2 regions of the Pseudoalteromonas sp. AS71 genome follow, and region 1 is predicted to be linked to the other one. Evidence: riboswitches for the same ligand, from Rfam matches in the RefSeq annotation. Region 1 holds a riboswitch; the other holds the start of a gene.
The links. Region 1 has a riboswitch for lysine ahead of dapA (4-hydroxy-tetrahydrodipicolinate synthase). Riboswitches for the same ligand answer to the same signal wherever they lie in the genome.

Region 1 (10,097 bases):
TGTGACCTTCTAAAAGTACTGTTGTATCTGGGTACTCTTTTAAGAATGCAGATACTTTTTCAATATCGTTTAAGTACTGAGTAGATACTGCTGAAGCATTGTTAGGGAAAGTCACTAATAAGCTTACAGTTACTTCTTTATCTTCATATAAAGTACAACCAGTGCCATCAACTGCATCAGTCATAGGTGTGTTAGCACACTTATCGTCTGCATCAGCAATGTTATCGTTGTCGCTATCTGTAGGAGCTACAGCTACTTCAACAACTTCAGGAGCTGGCTTAACTGGCTCAACTGGTGCTGAATTTTGGCCGAATAAGTAGTTAATACCTATTTTAGCGCCTACATCAGTGTAACCACGGTCAAGACCTTGGTATACAGCTGTTTCAGCATTAACAAATAAGCCATCTGTAATGAAATGTTGGTAACCAACACCTGCATTTAAGAATGTGTTGTCATCTACTACGTCCATTTCTTTAATACCGAAAAGACCGTAGAAAGGACCGCCATTTAAATGGTAAAGAGCATCAATACCGTAACGCTCGCCATCAATACTGTTGCGGTTACCAGCAACTTTATCAAAAGCATTAAAATCCATATCTGCATATTCAAGACGTGCGCTCCAGTAATCACTGAAACGGTAACCAGCTTCAACACCCCAGCCAGTTGATTCATTTACGTCAAGACCAGCTTGAGCACGCATGTTTTTCCAAGATGCGTCATAGTAGTCGCCAAATGCGCCAATGTAGAAACCTTCTTCTTTATCAGCAGCGAATGTAGATGCGCTAGTTGCAGCCAACGCGATTGCAATTGTAAGTGATTTTAATTTCATTGTTTTCTTCCCATTTGAACAATTTTAAATTGTAGCTAATCGATACTAGCTCAATCAGTTTTATATAGACTAACTGAGCCTTTGTTAATCAATACTTAACGAAAATAAAGTTTATAACTTTTTTCTATGCCCTGTCACAACACACATCCACTTACTATAGGCGAAATTGAAACTTTATTGAAAAATAAATATAGTAGTTTTTTGTAAATTAGTACTTAGCAAGGAATGTAAGAGCAATTAAATGCACTTATAAATGCAAAGAAATATTGCTTGGCTTTAATTCGGCGCATAATACCATCAGAATTAACATTCCCCTAGATATATGCGCATATTTGATTAAAAAATGACTCTTTTTAATCATGTAGTTATATTAAATGTTAAGAATTAAGTACCACAAAAGGTCTGGTAATCATTATCATTTATCGGTGAAGTTTGAAATTCTGATAATTTTTCACTATCAGAATACGGGCTACCCGCTACTTTTATAAAGCGCTGTAGTAACTCACTAGACCCTGTAGCGTTATATTGTGTAATTATTTCTTCGATCACATGATTACGCGGTATTACACGAGGATTTGCAGCTCTCATTACTTCATAACTATTATTGTCAGTTAAGCTTACCCACTTAGCTCTCCATTCAATTAGCGACTCAGGTATTACTGTTTCTTCTTTTAAGGATTCAGTAAGCGCATCGAAGGTATTGGTGTAATCGAGCTGGTTATCTTTTAATAGTGTTAACAACTCTGCGATTAACTCGCCATCACTGCTGCTAGATTCATTTAAACCCAGTTTTTGTTCCCACATAGCAGTAAACTCAATATTAAATTGCTCAGCAAAGCTATTAATGTATGGTGTCATTAACGTAACAGCCTGCTCGTCATCATCATTAATAAGTGGTATTAAACTCTCGGCCAAGCGTGCACAGTTCCAGTTAGCCATATTTGGCTGATTCCCAAAGGCATACCGACCTTGTTTATCGATAGAGCTAAATACGGTGTCAAAATCAAAATTATTCATCATAGCGCAGGGGCCGTAATCAATGGTTTCTCCGCTCACTAGCGTATTATCAGTATTCATTACTCCATGAATAAAGCCAACACGCATCCAGCTCACAACTAGCTTAACTTGGTTTTTAATCACAGCGCCTAAAAATGCCAAATAGCGCTGTGGTCCGGTGTCGGTTATTTCTGGATAATGTCGCTCTATAGCTAAATCGGCTAAATTTTTAAGCCCTTCAACATCGCCTTGCGTCGCTAAATATTGAAACGAGCCAACGCGAATATGACTGGTTGCTAAACGAGTCACTATTGCGCCTGCTTGTGGTGGGTTGCGATAAACCGTTTCACCGCTGCCAACGACCGCTAAACATCGGGTAGTTTTAATGCCTAGTGCATGCATTGCTTCGCTCATTACGTATTCACGAATAGCGGGCCCAAGTGCACAACGGCCATCACCCCCTCTTGAATAAGGAGTAGCGCCAGAGCCCTTTAATTGAATATCCCATAACTGGTTTTCATTGTCAGTAATAGCCCCTAATAAGTGGGCTCGTCCGTCACCTAAACGTGGTGAAAAATGTCCAAATTGGTGCCCAGAGTAACCAAGTGCAACTGCAGGAATCGCCTGCTTTTCATTACCGCTAAAAGTATTAGCACGTAAATCATCAGCGACATTAATATTAAACTGTTTTGCTAAGCTCTCGTTCCACAGCAATAACTGAGGGGAGGCAACACTTGCAGGGAAATCTTCAATTGCGAAGTTTTCCGCAATATCTGTGTATCTTGGCACTAATTTCATGGTAATTCCTATTATTGCTGACTTATACCCACGCGGTTATCACCTACACCATAGGCCACAATTAAGCTTAGCTCTTGCATACTTAAACCACTTTGCTTTTGCATTTCATTAAAAAAGGCTTGGGCTGCATTCAGTGATTTTTTGGTTTGTAAGCCGCCGTCTATAATTTTATGAGCACGCAAATAATTCTCTACATCGCGTGATAGTAAAAAAGTATCTTTACCAAGTGCTCGTAGCGCATAAGGCCCTGTATTTCCGCCTAAACGCGAACCATGCTTTTTTAAATACGCCCATAAACCAATAATATCGTCTGTTGGCCAATTAGCGACAAACTGGCTAAAACTGCCATGTTCTTGTGCTATTTCGTGGATCATGTAAGCATTTTCGGTAATTGTTTTTACTTTTTTATAGTTACGAACAATTCGCTCATCCGTTGCTTTTTGTTCCAGCATATCGGGTGGCATCATTAATAATTTATCAACACTAAAATCCCAAAAAACCTCCCTAAAGCCCGGCCACTTATTATTAATTACTGACCAATAAAAGCCGCTTTGAAATACTTTTCGAGTAAATTCTTCAAGCCAATCGTCGTCACTTAACGTGCTTAGTTGTTTTTTAGATAGCGGTTTTGCAAGTAATAACTTAAGCATCTTTTCAGAGCCTTTTCGCTCTACCGCTCGCTTATAAATATCGCTAAATTTTTCCATACTAATTAAATACCTCACTACTTATATTGCTAGTGTACGAGAAAAGCACCCAATACGTAACCACTCCCATTATGGATGAATGAATATGTATTTAGTAGCTTGACACCTAGACGGCTAAAATGCTTTAATCGCCGTAATTACCCTATTTAAATTGCAGCGGTTTGTGAGTTTTTACTCTACAAACAGGTGCAAAGGGCTAGAAGAGGTGCGTTATTCAGGTAGCGTATGTTAGGAGCGCAAACTCCAGTGAGCATACGTGAGGGGAATTAACGCCGAGAAGTAATCACTTTTGCGAAGTGTTTATTTCGGGCGACTAGGTTGAACCCTAGCGACTGTCACCAATAGCTGCTTATAACAAGCAGCTTATTAGTTTGGTGGAGAGCTTCTGGTCTTAAATATTAAGGCCGTGCGCCCTATTATTTTAAGCCCATTCGCTCTTCGAATTATTAGTTCGAACGACGTTAATGCGGCTCCTTCCATAAAGCTTTTTAACTCTTCGAATAACTTATAAGTTCGTGAGAGATGATCAACAACTTCAATTTAAACGACTACTCATTGTGGACCGCGCTTGTTACGCCATTTGATCAACACGGCGATGTTGACTACAACACGTTAACTAAGCTGGTTAGCGAGCAAGAAGCGGCACATAACGGTATTCTACTACTTGGTAGTACGGGCGAAGGCTTGGCGCTAACGCAAGAAGAGCAGCAAGCCATTGTTGAACACGTATGCCAGCTAAAACCAGCGGTACCATTAATGGTTGCTGTGGGTGGTAGTAACTTAAAGCAACAAATTGAGTGGGTTAACTATTGTAATACACTACCCATTCATAGCTTTTTACTTGGCTCACCCCTTTATGCAAAGCCCGGCGCTATAGGCCAAACTCATTGGTTTGAAAGCCTACTTAATGCAAGCGCTCACCCGTGTATGCTTTATAACGTACCGGGGCGCAGTGCTGTTAGCATCCCAACGGCAACAATTCAAAACTTACAAAACAATAAAAATTTATGGGCGTTAAAAGAAGCGAGCGGCAGCATTGCTCAGTTTGAAGCTTACCGCCAAGCGGCGCCTAATTTAGCTATATTTAGTGGCGACGATGCGCTAATGCCTTATTTTGCCCAAGCCGGCGCAAAAGGGTTAGTGTCGGTAGCTGCAAACGCATGGCCCGCACAAACTCACGAGTTTGTTAAACGCAGTTTAAGTGGTCAACACCCTAATTTATTTGCTCAGTGGACTAGTGCCATTAATAGCCTATTTGCTGTCGCAAACCCCATTCCCGTAAAGGTATTGATGCATTTGCAAGGCCGCTTAAGCAGCCCGCAACTTCGTCCACCTTTAACACACCTTGAGTTAACTCAAACCGATTGCATCACAACTGCAAACAACACCATTTTATCTTGGCATTAAATACAGGTTTTTATAATGAGCTGGTTAGAACTATTAAATAATTTAGAATCGGGCGCAGTACGCGCAGCATCACAAAACGAAAGCGGCCAATGGCAAGCTAACGTAGAAGTAAAAAAAGGCATTTTAGAAGCCTTTAAAAATGGCACTAATACTGAGTTTGCAGGCGGTTTTGTTGATAAACACAACTTAGCTCCACAAGAGTTTAGTGCTGATGATGGCGTGCGTATGGTGCCGGGTGGCTCTAGTGTTCGCCGTGGTGCTTATGTTGCTAAAGGCACGATTATTATGCCACCAGCGTATGTAAACATCGGTGCATATATCGACGAAGGCACAATGGTAGATAGCCACGCATTAGTTGGTTCGTGTGCACAAGTAGGTAAAAACGTACATTTAAGTGCTGCAGTTCAGCTTGGTGGTGTACTTGAGCCAATTGGTGCAAGCCCAGTAGTTGTAGAAGACGACGCCTTTATTGGCGCTGGCTGTATTATTGTTGAAGGTGTAGTCATTAAAAAAGGTGCTGTGCTTGCACCAGGCGTGCGTTTATCTGCGACTATTCCAGTTTACGACTGCGTAAACGAGCGCCAACTAGATAAAGGCGAGCCAATCCCAGAATATGCCATTGTAATACCAGGCTCTCGCCCTGCTTCAAACGAATGGGCGCGCGAGCAAGGTCTAAGTATGTCGTGTGCGTTAATTGTTAAATACCGCGACGAACAAAGCGATGCATCATTATTACTTGAAGAGGTTTTACGATAATGAGCTTTTTGAGCACGCCTATCAAAACTGCTGTAAATACTATTACACAACAACTTGATACACCTTTTTTTGTTTACGACTTAGATAAACTAAACACGCATCTTGCGCGTTTAGTTGCACAAACCGACGTAAAACTTTGGTACGCCGTAAAAGCAAACCCACTGTCTAAAATTATTCAAAGCTTAGACAACGCCGGTTTTAATTTTGACGTAGCAAGTAAAGGTGAGCTTGAGCAAGTACTAGCACAAGGTATTAGCTCACAGCGCGTGCTCAACACGGGGCCTGCAAAAAGCCCCAAACAAATTAAACACTTTATTGAGCGCGGCGTATGTATATTTGTAGCCGAAAGCCTCAATCAAGTCCGTTGGTTAAACCAACAAGCACAACTACAAAACACGCAGTTACAAGTACTTTTACGTGTACAGTTGCGCTGGCCTGAAGGTGAAAAAAACCCATTGGGTGGCGACAGCCTTACCCCATTTGGTTTGGGTTGTAATGAATGGCAAGCACTTAATGTAGCCGACTACCCTGCACTTAAGTTTGACGGCTTACATATTTTTCAGTGGGGCAACATGCTTAGCACGCAAAAGCTAAGCGAATTGTGGTCACAAATGATTGCACCACTTAGCCAACTTGCCGGCGATTTAAATATTAGCCTTAAAATTCTCGATTTAGGTGGTGGTTTAGGTATTCCCTATACACAAAGCGAAACAACACTTGATTGGGATGACTTAATAACGGCGCTCGCTAAAATTAAAAGTGATGCGGGTGTAGAAGAGTTGTGGATGGAGCTTGGTCGCTATGCCGTTGGCGAATGCGGTCATTACGCCAACCCAGTAGTCGAACGCAAACAAAACTACAATCAAGAACAAGTAATTTTAAGCGGCGGTATAAATCACCTATTGCGCCCCGCTGTTACCAGCCAAGATTTCCCTGCTGCGTTACTGCGCGAGTCCAGTGCAAAAACTCAAGCGGTCACTTTATACGGGCCGCTTTGTACCGCGCTTGATTGCTTGGGTGAGCATAACCTACCAAGCGATTTAAATGAGCACGACTGGCTAGTGTTTAGCCAATGCGGTGCTTACGGCTTTACCGAAAGTATGCCGTATTTTTTATGCCACGAGCTAGCTGCCGAGTATACCCTGCAAAACGGTGAGCTTACCTGTGTTCGCCAAGCTGAAAATGCCAGTCATTATTTAAGGTAATAACTATGAGTAATACAACCCACATCAGCCAAGAGAACATTGTAGTAGGGGAAGTTGCAAACGGCCTACCACTTACAATTCCTGTTTATCGCTTAAAAGGCGATGACACAGGACCTAGTGTTTATATTCAGGCCAATATGCATGGCGCTGAAGTGCAAGGTAATGCGGTTATTTTTCAGCTACTTGAGCAATTAAAACACCTAAACCTTAATGGCGATATTACCTTAGTCCCTTATGCAAATCCGATTGGTTGTAATCAAAAGTCGGGCGAGTTTACCCTTGGCAGGTTCGATCCAATTACTGGTACTAATTGGAATCGCATGTACCACTACAATAAAAATTTAGTGACGCAGTTTGCACAAAATCATACTCAGTATGATGACGCTACATTAAAAAGTAACTTTAAACAGGCGCTTATTGACGAAGTAGACAGCAAACTCAACGGCCCTGCTTATTTACTTAATACGGGTAAACGCATTGCGCTTAACTTACAAAAGCTCGCTCATCAGGCTGATATAGTACTCGATTTACACACGGGGCCTATTTCAAGCAAACACTTGTATTGCCCAACTTATGCAACCGACAGCGCGCGCTATTTTAATATTGAACATGTACTGCTTATTCCGAGTGATTTTGACGGCGCTATGGACGAAGCTAACTTTTGCCCATGGTGGCATTTAAGTGATGCACTTAGCGAGCAAGGCCGTGAATTAACCATTCCCGTAGAAGCATTTACTGTAGAGCTAGGCAGCCAAGAAAAAATAGACTTAAAAGAAGCACTACACGATGCAAACAGTATTTTAAGTTACTTAAATCATAAGGGCGTACTGCAAAACGCAACGAATACCCCTGCTGATATTACTCGTTATGCGTGTAATTTAGATGACTATTTTGCTTACTACGCCCCCATTGGCGGTATGGTTGAATACATAGCACCACTTGGCGGGCACATTAAAGCTGGTGAGCCTATTGCTAATATTTTACGGATGGAACGCTACTTAAGCGAGCAACCACTGCAGACACTTACTCTAGATTGCGATGCAATTGCCATTTTGCACTTTGCCTCAGCGAGTGTTAACCAAGGCACCGAGCTTTATAAGTTTTTTACTAACATATTTGAGCTTTAGCTCACCCTTCTCATTGCGTGAGAGCAGATTAACTAAAATAATTAATCTGCATTAAAAAAGCGGCCTAGGTCGCTTTTTTTCTGATCTATATTTACTTTATATACGTATAATGGTTGCTGTGAATACAAATTCAGTAAAAGTTCACCGTTACATATGTAAAAAGACGTTATAATTAAATTAACGCATACAACAACCCGAACTCACAAGGAATTACAATGAGCTGGCGCCACTGGATCACACTTTCTGCCTTAATAAGTACAGCGACCTTCGCACAAGAAGAAGTTGCTACAAACGAGCAAGATAACGACATCGAACTTGTAAAGCAGTGTATTTTAAATGAAGTAATTGGCGGAGACGGTAAACAGACATTAGACGATCTTCGTAAAAAGTGTTCAGCTCTTGAAGAAAACAAACAACTTACCGCGCTTGATAAACGCCAAGCTCGAGAAGAAGTCGGTAAAAAAAATAGAAACGTAATTACGCCACATAAGCGTAACTATATTTTACCGCTTTCGTACGTATCACACCCAAACGATCGCCCATTTGATGGTTTTGACGAATTAACAGATGATAACGATGGTGAGCCACTAGACAACCTAGAAGCAAAATACCAGCTTTCAATCAAAGTGCCTCTATATGATGACTTTTCTGATGAAGACCAAGCCATATTTTTTGGCTTTACTCTGCAATCTTACTGGCAGCTTTATAACTCAGAAATCTCTTCTCCATTTCGTGAAACCAACTACGAACCAGAAATATTTTGGATAAACTACCTCGACCCAGAAAACGTATTATGGGGCGACGAAATGGCAATTTCACTAGGTATTTCGCATCAATCAAATGGTCGCAGCCAGCCAAACTCGCGTTCGTGGAACCGTATTTATGCAGACTTTATTTGGGAAAACAGAGGCTTTGTTTTTAGTTTTAAACCTTGGTACCGCATAGCTGAGGACGAAAAAGACAACGTTTTAGAAGCTAAAGGCGACGACAACCCAGACATATACAAATACATGGGCTATTTTGAATTTAGTGGTGCATACCGTCTTAACGATCATGAATTTAGCTTCATGACGCGTAACAACTTAAATTCAGAAAACCGTGGTGCAATTCAACTCGACTGGTCATTTCCGTTATGGGGTCGCGTTCGTGGTTATGCACAATATTTTAACGGTTATGGCGAAAGCTTAATTGATTACAACGCGGATGTAGAACGTATTGGTGTAGGTATATTATTAACTGACTTGTTATAAAACGAGCTCACAAAAAAGCCAAGCATTGCTTGGCTTTTTGTTTTTCGACATTAAACAATTATTTTTTAACCGCAAACACACCTTCAAACTCTGCAACTACATTGTCACCATCATAAATAGTAACAGGCACAATATAGGTTGCTTTACCGTCGGTTTCTAAATCGCTTAACTTGCCCTTACATGTTTGTATATCAACACAACCACGTGGGTCTGTAGTAAGCGGTTTTAAGTACTTAATGTTAGCATCGGCCAATACAATATTACCTTCAAGCCCAGCTTCTTTAAGTGCTAAGTACGTAGCGCCCCAACCTGTTAGCGTGGCCAAGCTATAAATAGACCCTGCAAACATCGTGTTATGTAGGTTTAAGTTGGCGTCAAGGTCGGCACTGGTTGTAAATTGCCAATCGGTATAGCTTTCTACCTTAATGCCCATCGCGTCACTAATTGGAATAGACTCACGCCATATATTTTGTAGTACTTGCGTCCAATTAGGGTGGCGGAACCAACCTGGTTCACATGGCTTTTGCTTTACCATTTTAAAGTGTTGAACATCGCCATACGCTAAATGCGCTTTTTCTTTTAGTTCATAACCGTGGCGCTTATAAAACTCAAGTGCTCGTTCGCGTGCAAACAATACAAGCTCACCGGCATTTTGAACCCATGCAATTTTTTCAAGCTCGTGCAGCAAGCGACTACCAATATGCTGGTTACGATTACCCTCAGCAACTGCCATATAACGCACTTGTGCTTGCTCATGATTGTTAAAGTGCAAACGTGCTACGCCTAGCACTTCACCTTCTTTATTTTTTATAAAGCGATGCTCAGAATCTTGTTCCATATCGTCTTGTTCAGAGCCACGAGGCTCGCCCCAAGGCGCGCGTAATACCTGCCAACGCAATTGATAATACGCTTGCCAATCTTCGCTACTTTGTGGGGTGCTTACCTGAAACATACATACTCCTGTTGTTATATAAGCCGCAAATAAAAGTCAAAAAAGGCTACGGCGCTATACTAATCGTATT
Region 2 (10,097 bases), on a different contig from region 1:
CACTTGAAGTAAGTGAAGGTAGGCCTCTAACTAATGAGGTTTTATAAAGACCTAAGCTATACCTAGATAACAGGCACAAAAAAAGCGAATAAGGTGAGCCCTATTCGCTTTTTTTGTTTAAAAATTCACTTTAAATAGAGCTTAACCAAACGCAACATTTGCAAATACCAAGGTCATTAATATTGGGCAAACAAAACGAATATACTGAGCAAACCAGTAATGTACGCCGGTTGTTGCTTGGTGTAATGTATTACCACGCTGCCACATCCACCCTACTGTAATAAAGTAAAACAAGCCCATAAGCGGCAATTGGTATTGAGTAAATAGCATAATAACTAAGCCAAATAACCAATCAAAATTTAGTATAATCGCGCTTGCACACACAAGTACAACGGCGCTTACCGCCCACGTTGCTTTGGTGCGGCTAACGTTGTGGTTTTCGACTAAAAACGCCACCGGAATCTCAGTTGTCGATATAGTTGACGTAACCGATGCGATAGACATTAATACAAAAAACAGTAAACCCACTAATAAACCAATTTCGCCCATGGTGCTAAATAGCGCAGGTAAAATAGCAAAAATAAGTTGCCCTTCGCCAATCAGTTTACCGCCACTAAATACCTCTACACCGTTATGCTGCGCCACATAAATAGCAGGAATAATAAGTAACCCCGCTAAAAAAGCAACGCTGGTATCGAGTAAGGCAACACCGGCTGTGAGCTTTGGTAAATTAGCATCTGGCTGTAAATACGATCCGTAAATCATCATACAACCCACACCTAACGAGAGCGAAAAGAACGCTTGCCCCATTGCGGCAATAATCAAATTAGGGTCGAGTATTTGGCTAAAATCAGGAATTAAATACGCGGCAAAGCCTTCACTTGCGCCATCGAGTGTTGCAATGTAGGCAATTAAACCAACAAGCAATACGAGTAGCAGTGGCATTAAACGGCGCGACCAGGTTTCGATTCCCGATTTAACACCTTTTAAAATAATACTGGCAGTTAAAATAAGCATAAGCGGCGTAAATACAAAATTACGAAGCACTGAGTCGCTATGTAAAAATTCGCTTGCGCCTGTGAAACCTAAAAAGGTTGTTATGGGTTCAATAGCGTATGAGAGCATCCACCCTGCTACTATTGAGTAAAAACTTAGCATAACAACCGCGCCCGCAAGACCAATATAACCTGCTGTTGCGCCTACTTTGCGGTTAGTGCTTTGCCATGCATCGCCCAATGCTTTTACCGGATTAGCTTGTGCTTTGTGGCCTAAATAAAGTTCGGTATACAGCGCAGGGAGCGCAAGTAAAAATATAACAATAAAGTAAACCAGTAAAAATGCACCGCCGCCATGGTTGGCCGCTTGCGTAGGAAAACCCCAAATATTACCTAAACCCACTGCTGCGCCAGCAGCGGCTAAAACAAAACCAAGTCGGCTTTGAAACCCATCACGCACTTGTGCCATACATCTACAAATCTGTTATTATTTTGATTATTGTGAATTAAACCATATTTCATGCCAGCTGAGTAATAAAATTGTACCCAGCCTTTATTAGGGGCGTTAACCGCTCACAATATCAGCGACTTCTTTTGCTTTAGGGCTTTTATGACTGAACACTATTTTAAAAACGCCTTGAGTATTACTTCAACTCAATTTGCAAATTTGCCTTTAGCTAGTAACAGTATTTTATTATTTAATGCTAAAACACTTGAGCTTAGTGACTTTAATTTGCCCGATTGCTTAAGCCTGTTTGAGTTAGCCATTATAAACCGCCGCAAAAGCCCGCAAGCTAAGCAAGAGTATTTAGCTACGCGGTTATTGTTAAAGCACCTTATTAAAATAACGCAGCCGCAACATGCGCTCGTAGCACTTAATAAAATGAGTACAGAATTTGACGAGGCAAGCTCAAAGCTGCAACTACATGTAAATGGTGATGTTATTAATACCTGTATTTCGCACTCGCATGGTTTAGTTGGGGTTGCGCTTAACCTTGGTAAAAGTGAATTTGGTTTTGATATTGAAAAAGTAAGCCTAAAGCGCCCATTTGAAAAACTCGCTAAGCATTTTTATCATAATGATGAAATTACACTTATTACCAAGCCCACTAACGTTCAAACTCAAGCAGATACGTTTTTTAGAATTTGGACATTAAAAGAGTCACTTGCTAAAGCCACCAGCCGCCCTATTGCAAAACTACTTAGCCCTAATGTGTTTGACGAATTAAATAGTGCAAAGCTCAGTGCTTGCAGTAATCGCGTTACTGTAGCTGATAGCAGTGACAGCAATGTTTGTTTTGATATAAGTGTGGTGCATAAAAAAAGCATCGACTGGCGATGCTTTTTATTAACTGATTTTGTTAACTAATTTTATTAAGTAACTTTAATAAATCGCTTTGCTGAATAAGCGCGATTTACGCAGCAAAATCATTTTCTAATAAACGACTATGAATAGACTGTACTACGTTATCTGACTCAGTTTGCTCTACTAAAAAGCACAGGTTGTGCTTACTTGCACCGTGACAAATTAATCGAATGTTAAAATCTTTTAGCACACTCATTAAGTTCATTTCGTGTTGGCGTAATTGAATCTCAGAGCCAATAAGTGCCACCAATGTTAGGTTGTTTTCTACCGAAACATGGCAAAACTCTGCAAGCTTATCTAGGCATTCTTGATCAAGCTCTGGACGCGAGGCATTTTGCGCGTTATCAAGCGTTATAGCTACACTGATTTCTGATGTGGTTACCAAATCTACAGATATATTGTATTCACTTAATAGTGTAAATACGCGTGCTAAAAAGCCGCTTGCTAGTAGCATTTCTGGGCTTTTAAGCGTAAGCAATATTTGGTTTTTACGTTGCGTTACTGCGCGTATACCTGGTTGCTGCGATTTTTCGCGCTCAATCCATGTACCGCCACGCTCTGGCTCGCGGCTAGAACCTACAAACACGTTAATGTGGCTACGGCTCGCTGGTAAAATAGTTGCTGGGTGTAATACTTTTGCGCCAAAGGTTGCCATTTCAGCGGCTTCGTCAAAACTTAAGCGTGCAATAGGCGTCGCTTTTGCGCACAAACGCGGGTCGGTGCTAAAAATGCCCACTACGTCGGTCCAAATATGCACACTTTTAGCGTTAATTGCTTCAGCTAATAATGCAGCGCTGTAGTCTGAACCACCACGTCCTAGCGTTGTGGTGTGACCGTATTCGTCACTACCAATAAATCCCTGAGTTACAATTACTTGAACGTCTAATAACGGAATTAAATGCTCTTTAGCAGCTTGCGCTGTGGCTGAAACATTGGGCGTTGCTTTGCCAAATTGGCTGTCTGTTTTAAGCACCTTGCGCACATCAAAGCGATCGGCATTTAAACCCTGTAAACGAAGTACCTGTGCAAACAAATACGACGACAAACGCTCACCAAAGCTAAGTAGCTCGTCGTGTTGCTGATCGGTTGTTAGTGGCTCTTGAGCCAATGTTTGAAATGCTTTTAGGGTTTCGTTAAAGCCAACCGCTAAATCGGCATCTAGCGATAATTCATCTAAAATAGTTTGTTGAATAGCAAGCACGCCGTTTATGTGTTCTTGGCGCTCACTTGAAGTAATGCTTGATTTACACAGTGCAACTAAGTGATTAGTTACGCCGGCACTGGCGCTCACGGCAACAATACGTACGCTTTTATCTGCAACAATAATTTCGCTACAGCGACTCATCGCTTCAAAATTTGCAACACTGGTTCCGCCAAATTTGGCAACGATGTAATCTGATTTTGCGCTTAACTCTGTTTTAGGCACTGTTTGTGGCGCTGATTGGGTAGTCATTTAGTCTCCTTTCGCGGTATCCAAACCGCAATAAAACAAGAAGAACTTGGCAAAGGAATGCTTGAAGATAAGTCCACTGCCAGAAGCTCTCCACCTATATTGGTGACAGTTTTGAGGATTCAGCCCCATAAACCGAAAAACAATGACGACGTACCATTATTTTCCTCGGCGAGTACTTCCCTCCTTAATGATCATCGGCTTTCGTCGCCTAACATTAAGTACCTAAGTATCGCACCTCTTCTGAATGCTTTATTAACCAGTGGCTAATAAAACAAAACCCCACTAAGTAGCGGGGCTTTGAAAGTTATCGTTTAGACGTCTAGCTGTCAAGCATTTAATAATTTATGAGTTAAATAAAACTGCCCATGTAATACGAGCCCGCATATCCAACCGTGTAACAAATTAATAAATGCAGCGATAAACGCAAGTAGCTCATAAAGGTAAGCGCTTTAACTTTACTCATGGCAATAATGCCCGCAGCCGAACCAATAATAAGCATTGAACCGCCCACGCCCGTTGCATACGTAAACGACAACCAGTGTTGTTGGCTCATTACTATATTGGCTTTTAATAATGCAGCGGTAAGCGGTACGTTATCGACCCCAGCTGATAATATGCCCATTAAGTAGTTTGCGTATTCTGGTGCCATTACCGTGTATAGGTCGGTAAATTTACTCAACATACCAATTTCTTTAAGTGCGCCAACAAGTAAAAGTACACCTACAAAAAACAATAATGTGTCGTATTCTATATCGCGAACAAAATCGATTATGTCTTTGTTTATGTCTTTTTTGCGCATTAAAAATTGCGCCACTAAAAACATCACTGATAAGCCAAACAAAAAGGTTAATAAAGGCGGTACGCTGTAAATTACACTCAACGTAAGTGTGCTCACTACGGTAGATAAAAATATAACAGCAATGGTTATGTCGGTTTTTTCAATGCGGGTTTTACCTGCACTAGCAAACTCAACACGCCCTTTCATACCTATAGACAGTAACGCAGCAAGCAGCATAACGCTTGCAAGTGCTGGCGCTATAAGTAGTAATAAACGAGCAATGGTTACTTTGCCATCTAAAAATATCATTAGTGTGGTTACGTCACCTGTTATTAGCGATACCCCACCTGAGTTCACTCCAAACACAATAAGCGTGGCGTATTTAACGAGCTTTTTAGGTTCAAGCTTTAACGACATAACAACCGCAAGCGATATAAGCGTCGCTGTTACGTTATCTGAAATCGACGAAAACAAAAACGCAAAACCACCCACCAAAAACATGAGCTTTTTTTCGCTAATACTTTTTGGCATAACACGGTGCACAATATTTTCTATAAACCCCTTTGAATTTAAATACGCGACAAAGGTCATTGCAGCCATTAAAAATAGCCATAATGAGGCAATTTCTAAAATATTTTCGTTTAAAAGATGCTGAATCGTATCGGGGCTTTGCCCGTGTAGGGGGTATATAAAAAGAAGAATCCAGCAAAGCGTACCAAAAAACAGCGTGGTTTTAGCTTTATTTACATGGATTATATCTTCTATAACGATCAGTAAAAATGCAATCGCTATCAGGGTTAGAATAATCGAGGAAACCATGGTAGTTAAACAACCTTTGATATAGTTTTAAAGAACACACAAATAACATTCCATTTCATGTGCCTATTTTCGGCGCGAATTTTAGCACTGCCTCTATGCAAAAACTATTATTAAATGGTCTTAAAAACGAATACTATATACAGACAAGGTTAATTAAAAATACGTAATAATGAGTCTTCTAAAAGAACTCAATAATAAAATACTAGGATGTTGTAACCCCTTATGATCCCAGCTAAAAAGCTGCTAAACACCATAACCGAACATTGGGGTGTATTAGAGCTATTATTTAAACGTTTTAAAATGGCTGACTTTAGCCTAAAAGACGTACAAAACGCGATTAAGCAAAAGCAGCCTACGTGGTCAAACGAACGCATTTATAAAGAAACAAATCGTTTGTTAAACCAAGATATTTTAATTCCACTGGCTAAATCCTCTCAACTTGAAATAAATCGTGCCATTGCCGATTTTGCTACTTTTTTACTGCAAGAAGAGCATTTAGGTTTAGCACAAGAAATTAGCGTATTAGTAGACGACCTGGCACGTTTAGGAAATCGCCTAGATAACGCTGGCGAAATAGAAGACTTTGACGACTTACGACGCTACAGCCGCATTATGGATGATCGGGTGCGTAAAATAATGAAGCTTTATACGCACAACGAAAACGCTATTTTAAACATTGTTGAACAAGCTAAATCTAATAATGCAGTGCAATCGCTGCAAAAGCGTTATAAAGCGGTAATAGAAGCCTTTGACGAATACATAGAGCCAATGCTTGAAATGGTTGATATTCGTGGTGAGTTTCATGCGTGTTTTACCCTCATTGAAGAGCAAATAAGTAAGCAAATACTGCACATTGAGCGCTCAGGTAAAGCGTATAACGACAAACGTATGCTGGAGCAATTACGTACCCGTATACTCGAAATGCATTTAATGGGCCGAGAAAGCTTACGTAAAAGTGCTGATATGCTTATGCCACTGCGCGAGGAGCTACGTCGTAATAACTTAATTACTCGCCAAGCAGCCAAAGTACTTGGGCTGGTGCGTAAAAGTGGTGTAGACAATATGCTAAGTGCTGTGCAGCCAAATTTTGTAAGCGACGCGCAGCGATATTCGCTTGGTCAGCAACGCCATATTGTGGCTTACATGGCAAGCTTGGTTGAATTTGAACACGAAGAATACCAATTGCCTGACCAGCAAGACGTGCCTGCATTTGTTACGCCTAATATTCCTGACTACAACGATGTTAAAACCAACTTTGCTAAGCGCTTTAATAAAAAACGCAAAAAGCCGCAGCCCTTGCTGCAATTTTTAGACGAAAGCTATCCAGATCTCGATGCCGACGAAATGCTATTTTTGTATCAAAAATTAGTCAGCGACAGCGATATTAAAATAATTCAAAGCGATGAAAAAGCCCGCGTAAAAATTGCCGGTCAGCACTTTTCTTTATATCCATTTAATTCAGAGCCTCAGCCAGATTCAAAGGCAGGTAAATAAACCATGACACACATAAACTTAGACGAGCTAACCCATCTACAAGCCATTAATAAAAAATTAGTAGCGGGTTATCACATTTGCGAGCAAGACAACGTAATGTGGCAAGAGCTTGACCAACACATAGAAGACTACACCGCCCTATTTACCGCCCTAGGTAACGATTTAAAACACGACAGCCGTGGCTTTTATTATTTTGGTAGCGACGAAAGTACGCCAAATATGGGCAAAATATCTCGCGCTATCGCGCTCACCATTTACATTTTAATTGAGCACTACGCCAATACGGGTAAAGACCCAATGCGCGCATTGTTTGACGACGTAAACGATTTAGAGCTTATGCAAACGCTGGTGCAAATTAACAAACATTTGTTTGATCAGCTTGAGATATTTTCGGGATCGGATTTGCGTAAAGACGTTTACCTGCGCATGGTGCGCTTAGGTTTAGCCCGTGAAGTAGAAGGCGGCTTTATGCTACAAGCGCCAATTCACCGCTACATAGATGCACTCATGGAAGTAAACGAAGAAACCTACATTACAGAGGACGAGGAATGAAAAATCTATACGGACTAAGCAAACTCGCCCTACTTAACACCGCAGGCTATGCAAAGTGTGTGATCCCGCTTGATAAAAGCAGCTCTATTTGCGCGCCCAATAACACCGGTAAAAGCTCGGTTATTAACGCCCTGCAGTTTCCGCTTATTAACGATTTGCGCTTAACAGAATGGGACGGACACGATTTAGATGAAACCCGTAAGTTTTATTTTTCATCCGATCAGTCGTACATTTTACTAGAAGCTAACTTGCCTCATGGCTCGGTAGTAATAGGCGTTGCGGGACTTGGTAAAATTGCCGGTTACGCGCATCAGTACTTTTGTTATCAAGGAAAGCTTGATTTAGAGCAGTACACGCAAGGTAAAACTATTATTAAATTTACCAAGCTGTTCAACCATTTAAAATCGCTTAACTACAACCCTATTGAGCTTAAAGCACAAGAGCTAAACGCGCTACTTACTGGCGGCGCAACGCCTTTTGACGGCGACATTAACCTAAAGATGATCCCGCTTAATAATGTCCAAGACTCCTCTATTTATAAAGAAATATTTAGACGTATTCTTAACTTACACAAATTGGGCGCAAGCGACGTAAAACGCTTTATGTTACGCGTTTTTGAACGCCATATGTCGAACTCTAAGGTCGACTTTTATGAAGTATGGCGTCGCTCGTTTGATAAAGTAAACCGCTCAAAACGCGAATTAAAAGCCCTTGAGTCAATGCAAGAGCCAATAGCCGCGCTTGAGTCAATGCTTGAAAACCAAACCGTGCTTAAAGGTAAATTGGCGGCGTACGCCCCTAAAATTGACCAAGCACTGATTGATTTTGATACCTATCAAGAGTCGCAACTCTCTGAGCTTGTCATCGCGCTTGAAGATATAGAGCACGAAAAACACGAGTTTGAGCAAAAGCAAAGCCTATACGTACAGCAATCGCGCGATATAGAGCGCAGACAAACACAAATTGAGCAGTGGTTTTTAGATTACGATGCGCTTAAAAGTGAATTTGAACTGGTAAATAAAGCCACGCTTAAAACCAGCCTGACTCAGTTAAAGCAAGATTACGAGTCGCTTTCGCACTCTATAACCAGCGCACAAGGGCAAAGCCTACATACGCTTGACTACCGCATTAGCGAAACACAAAAACAAATTAAGAGCTTAAAACTGCAACTTAAAAACCTTGAGTTTAATTTGTTTACCCGTATGCGCGAAGACTTATCGTTAAAAGAAGTGGAAGAAATATCGCGCATTTTAAACCCCGACATTCTCTCGTTTGCGACCACCACCAATGGCGATATAACCATTGATGACGAAGATGCATTTGGTGAGTTTTTATCGCTATTAAGTGAAAACGTAAAAGGCGGCGTATTAACGCTACCAGGTGCGAGCATTAAACTTAAAAAGCTATCTCCTGTGCAAATGCAAAGCGGCGAAAACAAAGAGCAATTAACCGCTCAGCTAAGCGCACTTGAGCATTCACTTAAAGAGTTTAAGCAACAGCGCGATGTTGCTGCAAACGTTGCCGACAAACAAAAAGAAAAAGACGAATTATACGATGAGCTAATGAGCCTTGAGGGCGCCCTAAAACGCTTAGAGCAGTTTGAGGTAATGCAGCAGTCGGTTGAAGCGCAAGCCATGCTAAAAGAGCAGTTATTAGCTGAGCGCGAACAAGTTGACGACTACCTGCAAGATATTCAAAAAAATAGTGGCTCAATTGCCGACCGCCGCTCGTTAATTAAATCGAAACAAGAGCAAATTAATCGTCAAACTGAGCGTCTGCGCCAAGTTAAGAGCGAGCGAATTGATCACACGCTTGATTTATACAGCGGTAAAGTAACTCCATACATGATTGATATTACAGTCGACTTTGATAACTTAAGCGACCTTGTTCATCACTTTAATAAAGACTGCCAAGAGCTGCGTAATTTTGACATAAACGTACGCAACACCTATTTGCATGTATATAACGCGGGTATTACTAAATTCGACAATGAAAACGACGAGTTTACTAAATACCAAAAACTAATAAGCGCCTTTCATAATATTGATAACGAACGCGATGCCGTTGAGCGCCAAGCACGCGTTGCGCTTACCGAAGTGGCCGCAACTATTAAAGGCTTGCGAGAAGATTTAGACCGCCTTCGCCGCGAAATGAATAGCTTTAATAAAGGCATAAGCCAGCACCGTATTTCAAATCTGCAAGCGTTTAAAATTAACGTAATACCTCGCAAAATGCTGGTTGATAGTATCGATACCATTATCAGCACGTCGCATCAGTTTGAACAAGGCGACACGCTTGATTTACTTAGCCAAGAACCTTATAGCGAAAGCGCGGTAAACGAAGCGAAAGATCACTTAATTAAACTCGCCTCAGATAAAGCGGGCTTAACACTTACCGATTTATTTGATATTCGCTTTGAAGTGGTTAACCGCGCAGGTGAAACCGAACACTTTGAAAAAATAGATTCTGCAGGTTCAAACGGCACACGTATTACGATTAAGTTATTGTGTGGCATGTTGTTTATTCGTTACTTATTAAGCGATCAGGAACAAAACCTATACCGTATACCTATTTACATAGATGAAGCGGCCGACATTGACCCACAAAATCAAAAAGCAATTATAGAAACCGCACTAAGCT

Region 2: it holds a riboswitch for lysine, as region 1 does, so the genes downstream of both, lysC (lysine-sensitive aspartokinase 3) here and dapA (4-hydroxy-tetrahydrodipicolinate synthase) in region 1, are expected to answer to the same signal.

Annotation. Positions count from the first base shown of each region.
Region 1 covers NZ_JBBMQZ010000014.1:56,981-67,077, reverse strand. The annotation lists gene WNY98_RS11955 (OmpA family protein) at 1-829, opposite strand, end outside; gene WNY98_RS11950 (YdiU family protein) at 1,214-2,623, opposite strand; gene WNY98_RS11945 (DNA-3-methyladenine glycosylase I) at 2,635-3,330, opposite strand; lysine riboswitch at 3,523-3,723, shown strand; gene dapA (4-hydroxy-tetrahydrodipicolinate synthase) at 3,853-4,737, shown strand; gene WNY98_RS11935 (2,3,4,5-tetrahydropyridine-2,6-dicarboxylate N-succinyltransferase) at 4,753-5,493, shown strand; gene WNY98_RS11930 (PLP-dependent decarboxylase) at 5,493-6,698, shown strand; gene WNY98_RS11925 (succinylglutamate desuccinylase/aspartoacylase family protein) at 6,704-7,825, shown strand; gene WNY98_RS11920 (phospholipase A) at 8,041-9,075, shown strand; gene WNY98_RS11915 (bifunctional GNAT family N-acetyltransferase/hotdog fold thioesterase) at 9,134-10,027, opposite strand.
Region 2 covers NZ_JBBMQZ010000006.1:106,839-116,935, reverse strand. The annotation lists gene WNY98_RS06285 (2-hydroxyacid dehydrogenase) at 1-47, shown strand, start outside; gene WNY98_RS06280 (sodium-dependent transporter) at 142-1,464, opposite strand; gene WNY98_RS06275 (4'-phosphopantetheinyl transferase superfamily protein) at 1,606-2,364, shown strand; gene lysC (lysine-sensitive aspartokinase 3) at 2,411-3,814, opposite strand; lysine riboswitch at 3,890-4,062, opposite strand; gene nhaD (sodium:proton antiporter NhaD) at 4,164-5,411, opposite strand; gene WNY98_RS06260 (hypothetical protein) at 5,634-6,905, shown strand; gene WNY98_RS06255 (hypothetical protein) at 6,909-7,457, shown strand; gene WNY98_RS06250 (ATPase) at 7,454-10,097, shown strand, end outside.